DNA from 2 places in the Solibacillus sp. FSL W7-1324 genome. Region 2 is predicted to be linked to the other one. Evidence: riboswitches for the same ligand, from Rfam matches in the RefSeq annotation. Region 2 holds a riboswitch; the other holds the start of a gene.
What was found. Region 2 has a riboswitch for S-adenosylmethionine ahead of metK (methionine adenosyltransferase). Riboswitches for the same ligand answer to the same signal wherever they lie in the genome.
Positions count from the first base shown of each region.

Region 1: linked by a shared signal. The riboswitch ahead of MKY71_RS01640 (O-acetylhomoserine aminocarboxypropyltransferase/cysteine synthase family protein) and the one ahead of metK (methionine adenosyltransferase) in region 2 are both predicted to bind S-adenosylmethionine.

Region 1 is NZ_JBBOYH010000001.1:329,193-333,384, forward strand. Features, by position in the region: gene MKY71_RS01630 (hypothetical protein) at 1-309, shown strand, start outside; gene nfsA (oxygen-insensitive NADPH nitroreductase) at 355-1,089, opposite strand; SAM riboswitch class I at 1,333-1,447, shown strand; gene MKY71_RS01640 (O-acetylhomoserine aminocarboxypropyltransferase/cysteine synthase family protein) at 1,564-2,868, shown strand; gene MKY71_RS01645 (hypothetical protein) at 3,057-3,455, shown strand; gene MKY71_RS01650 (homoserine dehydrogenase) at 4,093-4,192, shown strand, end outside.
Region 2 is NZ_JBBOYH010000001.1:2,675,643-2,679,834, reverse strand. Features, by position in the region: gene pckA (phosphoenolpyruvate carboxykinase (ATP)) at 1-1,078, opposite strand, end outside; SAM riboswitch class I at 1,277-1,392, shown strand; gene metK (methionine adenosyltransferase) at 1,659-2,855, shown strand; gene MKY71_RS13185 (gamma carbonic anhydrase) at 2,965-3,477, opposite strand; gene MKY71_RS13180 (alpha/beta hydrolase) at 3,731-4,192, shown strand, end outside.

The DNA.
Region 1 (4,192 bases), 2.3 Mb from region 2:
ACAACGCCAAATGAAGCATTAAGACTTTATAAAACAGCACTAAGCCGTGGCGGAAGTACGGTAGATGGTACTTCGAATGCTGAAGAAGCTAAGGCGACAGTAAAAGTCGTGCGTGTTTATAAAGAGCGTGTAGGTGATTTCACGATCGTATCATTCCTGGCGAACACAGGCGAAAACTTCATCGTATCTACAGAAGTTGCACCGTTTGCAATCTATTTGCAAGAAGGTGACCAGGCGACGATTACGTATGCAAAAACAGGAGAAGACTTCCAACCTGTAAAAACATTGCAGATTGAAGGGTTGAAATAAACAAAAGGAGTATGCCATTTTGAGGCATACTCCTTTTTAATTGGATTACTTCCAAGTAAAGCCTCGTGAAGCAAGGAAGTCTTTCATATGCGGACGGTTTTGCTGAACTAAGTAATCAGCCATTTGTTTCGTCCATGTCGCAGTCTTCTGATTTGAAGAACGGCTGCTATAATAGTCTTCCATAATTCCATCGTACTCATCCAGAAGTGTTTCATACTTATCAACGTCATAACCGTTTTCATGCAACACCGCAGCTACCGGTAAACGCGGCTTTGTTTCGTTGCGTTTTGTCGGTGTACCGATTGTCATCGCAAACAACGGGAAAACGTATTCCGGTAAATTGAAAAGCTCGCTGATTTCTTTAGGATTAGTACGGGCACCACCGATATAGCAAATGCCATAACCCATTGATTCAGCTGCAATAACGAAGTTTTGGGCAAATAACGCAACATCTGCTACCCCTACAAGAACATTTTCAGCAGAGTCAGCAGAAATATCAACCCCATGCTTTTGACCCGCTACTTGCAAACGTTTGAAATCTACACAAAACAAGAAAGAGGCACCTGCTGTTTTGAACTGGAATTCGTTTTTAGACAGTTCCCCAAGCTTCTTTTTCTTTTCTTCATCCGTTACCCAAATGACACTGTATGCCTGGACAAAATGCGAACTTGCTGCCATTTGTGCCGTTTCGATTAAATCGATGACCGTTTCTTTTGAAATTTCCTCACCTGTATATTTACGAACAGATGTATGACTGCGTAATAATTCTTTTGTATTCACGTGAACATCTCCCTTTTATGTAATAAAACTTAATGGTGTATCCTTCATGCTTATTTTAGTCAATATTTTACTTGAAGTCGATTATTAGCGTCTGTTCAATTCATAGAGATGAAATTTATGCATATCGTTAAATACAGATAAGAGCAATCTGAATTAAATCAGAAAATTTTAAATTTTTTGTGTTGACATATCGGATTAGTATGTTTTATACTGAGACACAACGATGGAACACAAATCACATAACTCTTATCAAGAGCGGCGGAGGGAATAGGCCCTGAGATGCCCGGCAACCAGTAAGTGATGAACTGACTAAGGTGCTAAATCCTACAAAATGGACAATCATTTTGAAAGATAAGAGGAGGCAAACTTGCTCATGCGCAACCCTCTTCTTAACTGAAGAGGGTTTTTTTCATTTAAAAAATCCTCCTCAAAAACACCGATTTCACCATCGATTAAATTTTTGGGGGTAATAAAATGACAAATTTAAGACCAGAAACATTATTATTACACGGGGGTCAAAAACCAGATCCTGAAACAGGAGCGATCGCTGTTCCGGTATACCGTACAACGGCTTATGCATTTAACGACACTGCTCATGCGCAACGTCTATTTGCATTACAGGAGACAGGCAATATTTATTCTCGTATTATGAACCCGACAGTCGGGGCATTTGAAGAACGGGTTGCTTTATTAGAAGGGGGTACAGCTGCAGTAGGGCTTTCATCTGGCGCAGCAGCAGTAGCATTTTCTATTTTAAACGTAGCCGGTGCAGGGGATGAAATTGTTGCGGCAGGCTCACTTTACGGTGGGACTTACAATTTATTCGCAACTACATTGCCTCGTTACGGCATTACAGTGAAATTTGTGGATGAATCAGATCCTGCAAACTTCCAGGCGGCAATCACGGATAAAACGAAGGCAATCTTCGCTGAAATTATCGGAAATCCAAGCTTAAAAGTACTGGATATTGAAGCGGTAGCAAACATCGCTCATGACAATGGTCTTCCTTTATTAATCGACAGCACATTTGCTTCCCCATACGGAAGTAATCCGATTGAATTCGGCGCGGATGTTGTCATTCATTCTGCAACAAAGTGGATTGGCGGTCATGGAACGACAATCGGCGGGATTGTTGTTGATGCAGGTAAGTTTGATTGGACGCAAGGAAGACATCCAGGATTTACAGAACCGGATACTTCATACCATGGTCTACGCTACGGAATTGACACAGCAGGCGCTGCATTTGCGACAAAGCTTCGTGTTCAACTATTGCGTGATTTTGGTCCAACATTATCTGCTGACGCGGCATTTAACTTCCTGCAAGGACTTGAAACGCTTCATTTGCGTATTGTCCGTCACAATGAAAATACACAAAAGGTAGCCGAGTATTTAAGAAACCACCCATTTGTGGAGTACGTAAATTACAACGGCTTTGAAGATTTTGCGACACATGATCTAGCGAAGAAGTATTTGAAAAATGGCTTCGGATCGATCATTACATTCGGTATTAAAGGTGGGCGTGAAGCAGGCCGCCAAGTAATCGATAACGTAGAACTGTTCTCTCATGTAGCGAACGTTGGGGATGCCCGTTCATTGATCATCCACCCTGCGAGCACAACACACCAACAGTTATCTGCTGAAGAATTAAAAACTGCCGGCGTATCGGAAGAGCTCATTCGCTTATCGATCGGGTTAGAAGCAGCAGAAGATATTATCGCTGATTTAGAACAGGCATTAGCAAAAGTTGCGGCTGAAGTAGGCGTAGAAACAAACGCATAAAATGTGATGAAAGGCTTAGCTTCTCCCATTCGAGAAGTTAAGCAATTTTTAGAAAATTAATCCCTACTATTTTTATAAGTTTTATTGACAAATATAAAACCTAGTAATACAATGGGGATAATAAAATACCAACCAGAAAAATTTAAAATGATGTTGCAGCATCATTGGAAGAAAAGGAGTTGTTCAACATGGGGAAAGTATACAGTGCACAAAACATTGCAGCCTATATTATTTATGAACTTAATGACGTAAAGGAATTTGTGAACGCTTGCGCTATCCAGCAAATTTTGGCGGATGTGAATACGATGTGGCAGCATGTTTTCGGACACAATGCTTTCTCAGAACAAGCTCACGATCTTTCCACAGAAGGTTATGTTGTAAGAGAAGTAGCCGAAGCATATAAAATTCATGGTACAGCCCATATTTTATCGCCAGCAAGAGAATGGTTTTTAAAGTACGGGGAATTTCAGTTAGTGGAGCGCCCATATGCGGTTCCTAACTACTCGGCAAAAGAGGAAATCGTCATGACCAAGATTTTAACTGCCTATCGTTTACGGGCATTTAATGATATAAACGTGGCAGTATAAAATAATTCCGGAACACTAGCGAGCCCCCTTGCTAGTGTTTTTTATTTTTTGTGGTGTTGATGTATGACGTTTTATTAGAAGAATGAAGAGAGTTATTAGAAGAAGTTTTGGGAATATTAGAAGAAATGGCGATGTTATTAGAATTTGAGGGGAATCATGGTTTGTGTACGTGCTTTTTTAGCCGAAAAATGAATGCAAAAACTGGTATGCCGGTTTTATTAGAACAATGGAGTGGGATATTAGAAGAAGTGTGAGTGATATTAGCACATTGAGCTCGGATATTAGCATGTTTCGTATCCATATTAGAACATTGACAGGATATATTAGAAGATCGCAATTTTATTAGAACATTTTAAAATATATTAGATGATTTCCGAATATATTAGAAAATAACAAAACGCCCTTACTACATAGCCTCAACTATAAGAAGTGACTGGAAATATTTGCGCCTTCCACCCTAAAATAGCTCTTAAAAAATAAAATTTGGATGAATATTGACCGTTTACAGTAAACAAATGTCCTTCTAGGCGAGATTCCCCTTGTTTTCATGTATTATATAAGATAGAATTTGCTTTAAGATAAATTTTTTGAATTATTCGTTAATATATGTGTGTTAAGAATTTGGAGGAGAAAGGCAATGGCAACAATCAAGGCAGCGATCTTAGGATTTGGCACAGTAGGTCAGGGGATTTACCATATTTTAAATGAGAAGAGGCAGGAGCTTCGCGAAAAGCTAG
Region 2 (4,192 bases):
TTAATTTAGAGATAGGAGGTAATACACCGAATGCATCGGCTGTTAAGAAGACGATTGTATTCGGATGACCTGCTACTGATGGCAATACAATATTGTCGATAAAGTCGATTGGGTAAGCAACACGTGTGTTTTCTGTTAAAGAACCGTCTGCATAGTCGCATTCGCGTGATTCAGGGTCTACTGCCACGTTTTCCAATACTGAACCAAAGCGGATCGCATTGTAGATTTCCGGCTCATTTTCAGCAGATAGGTTGATTGTTTTTGCGTAGCAACCACCTTCAATGTTGAATACACCGTTGTCAGACCAGCCGTGCTCATCATCACCGATTAATTTGCGGTCTTTGTCAGCTGATAACGTAGTTTTCCCTGTACCAGATAAACCGAAGAATAATGCTACATCGCCTTCTTCGCCAACGTTGGCAGAGCAGTGCATTGGGAAAATACCTTGTTCAGGTAATAAGTAGTTCATAATACCGAAGATTGACTTCTTCATTTCACCTGCGTACTCAGTTCCGCCGATTAAGATGATTTTCTTTTCGATAGATGTTATAATAAATGTTTCCGATCCAGTACCGTCTACTTCCGGATCTGCTTTGAAGTTTGGCGCAGATACGATTGTAAACTCGGCAACGTGTTTAGCCAATTCGTCTGCTGTTGGGCGGATGAATAATTGATGACAGAATAGGTTATGCCAAGCATATTCATTAATTACTTTAATAGATAATTGAGAATCTTTGTCTGCACCGGCAAAACCGTTGAATACATATAACTCGTCGCGTTCTTTTAAGTAATTTAAAACTTTTACATAAAGTTTATCAAATACTTCTGCTGAGATCGGACGGTTGACTTTACCCCAATCGATTTTGTCTTTTGAGATTTCTTCTTCTACTATATATTTATCTTTAGGAGAGCGGCCAGTATATTTGCCTGTTTCAGCGCGTAAAGCACCCTCAACAGTTAGCGTTGCTTCTCCGCGTGATGTCGCTTTTTCAATCAATTGTGGAACAGATAATTGAGTTTTGATGTTTTCCCCGTTTAAAAGTTCTTTCAGCTCGTTAGCAATTTCTACCGAATTCATCTATTAAATACCATCCTTTTTTATAGTATTCCCTTATAGAGGGGAGTTGATTCCTAATTCAAAAATAGTATAACACATTAAGTGAAATAATCTATACTAATTGCAAATTATTTTTTCGTAAATTTTGACATATCGAAAAAAGTCAAAATTTGTTGACAGTCATTGATTTTTTGCGTAAAATGTTTTATTGAACGGATACTCTTATCCCGAGCTGGTGGAGGGGCAGGCCCTATGAAACCCGGCAACCTGCGTATATTTTATACGTGTTGGTGCCAACCTGATGCAAGGGCAAAATTTCCCTTGAACGATAAGAGTGAAAGGTAACGAAACGTAATATCCTTTCCTCACGTGTGATGAACACGGCTATGAGCGAAAGGATTTTTTTTATTCTGTTTTACAATTTCGTACTGAGCGAAAATTATATAGTTACAGCCTTTCAGACCCTCGTGTTAAAGCAAATATAGCTTGACGTTAAAAAGGCCGGATACGCATATGCGTAAGTGCTCTAATATAACGGACATGGGTAATGAGTACCGTATCAATAAAAAACAATTGCCAAAGTGATTTAGGAGGAAATGACATGACAAATCGTCGACTGTTTACATCAGAAAGTGTAACGGAAGGACATCCGGACAAAATTTGTGATCAAATTTCGGATGCCATTTTAGACGCTATTTTAGCTGCAGATCCAAATGCACGTGTAGCTTGTGAAACTACGGTAACAACAGGCTTAGTATTAGTATCTGGTGAAATTACAACGTCTACTTATGTAGATATGAAGGGTATTATCCGCGATACAGTGGCAGAAATCGGCTATACACGCGGTAAGTACGGCTTTGATGCTGAAAATCTTGCAGTATTAGTAGCAGTAGGAGAGCAATCACCTGACATTGCACAAGGTGTTGATCAGGCATTGGAAGCACGTGAAGGTTCAATGACGGAAGATGAACTTGAAGCAATTGGTGCAGGTGACCAAGGTTTAATGTTCGGTTATGCATGTAACGAAACACCGGAACTTATGCCGATGCCTATTTCTTTAGCTCACAAATTAGCGCGTCGTTTAACAGAAGTGCGTAAATCAGGGGAATTAGAATATTTACGTCCGGATGGTAAAACACAAGTGACAATCGAATATGATGAAAACAATGAACCTGTTCGTGTGGATACGATCGTTATTTCAACACAGCATGATGAAGAAGCAACATTGGAACAAATCCAAACAGACATTAAAGAACACGTGATTAAACCGGTAGTTCCTGCACATTTATTGGATGAAGCTACAAAATACTTCATCAACCCGACAGGTCGCTTCGTAATCGGCGGACCTAAAGGCGATGCAGGTCTTACAGGTCGTAAAATTATTGTGGATACTTACGGCGGTTATGCACGTCACGGCGGCGGTGCATTCTCAGGTAAGGATGCAACAAAAGTTGACCGTTCTGCAGCATATGCAGCACGCTATGTTGCTAAAAACATTGTAGCGGCTGGCTTAGCTGACCGTGCTGAAGTACAATTGGCGTATGCAATCGGTGTTGCACAACCAGTGTCAATCGCAGTTGATACATTCGGTACAGGTAAAGTGGCGGAATCAGAAATCGTAAACTGGGTTCGTGAGCTATTTGATTTACGTCCTGCAGGCATTATTAAAATGCTTGATTTACGTCGCCCGATCTATAAGCAAACAGCAGCTTACGGACATTTCGGTCGTACAGATTTAAATGTACCATGGGAAAATACGGATAAAGCAGCTGAACTGAAAGCAAAAGCAGGAATTTAATAAAATATAAAGGAGCATCCAGTTAGGTGGAGTGCTCCTTTTTTATAATTTCTTTTAAATTTCCTATATAATAGGTAGAGATTCCGAAAAATAATATATGAGTGTAAAATTATTTCTGAAGTGATTTATAGTATTGACCCTTCGCCACATATTCGGAAATAATCCGGTCCATATCAGCGCGGTCTTCTGCCGTTACTTCACGTACGACTTTTGCTGGACGACCCATCGCCAAACAATTAGGAGGAATCACTTTTCCCGGCGGAACAAGACTGCCGGCACCGATAAATGCTCCTTCGCCAATAACGGCACCGTCCAATATGATGGAACCCATACCAACTAAAGCACGTTTCTTAATTGTACAGCTATGTAATGTAACTTGATGACCTATTGTTACTTCATCTTCAATAATGAGAGGATAAGCAGGGCTTTGGTGAAGGCAGCTCAAATCCTGTATGCTGACACGCTCTCCGATTATTGTTTTATTGACATCGCCGCGGATGACCGTGTTAAACCAGATTGAAGTTTCGGCTCCGATTGTTACGTCGCCGGTAACTGTGGCATAGTCGGCAATAAATGCGGAAGGGTGGATCGTCGGTTCTTTATCCTTATAAGGGTAAATCATTTTCAATTCCTCATTTCTTCTATAAAATTGTAGATAAATCTATAGATATCGTAACAAAACGTGAAGATTTTTCAATTAACATTTCTTTTAGAAAGGAATGTATTATAATTAAACAAATAAAAAGTAATATAATGATGCCGGTGTTAAAGAAGGTGTAACATCGTATTTTTTTAATACAGTTTAACAACTCTGACCTCTATTAAAGGTCACGTATTTATGACAGTAAAATAATTTATATGTAAGGAGTATGGCCATGTGGAAATGGGAAACAGAGCAACAACCAAAAGCCGTAGTCGTTATTCTTCATAGCGCATATGAACATCATCGGTGGTACGCATGGTTAATCGAAAAGTTCCGCAGTTCCCACTTTCATGTTGTAATGGGAGATTTGCCGGGACATGGTGAACAAGGAAAGTATACAAAGTATCATGATGAGGATTTTAAAGAATATTACAAGTATACAAAGGTGTTATTGAAAGTGGCACTGGAATATAATTTACCGCTTTTTATCGTCGGAAATGGGCTAGGAGCTGCAATCGCTACGTATGTGCTTCAGAACAATAAAATAGAATGTGCGGGTGTTGTATTAACATCCCCTTGGTTTAATTTAAAGCTGGCACCTGGAAAATTGTCGAATGCTTTATCAAGCTTCAGCGCTATTACATCCAATGTTAAGCTGAAACATGAATTGGAGCCTCATCATCTTACACGGAAT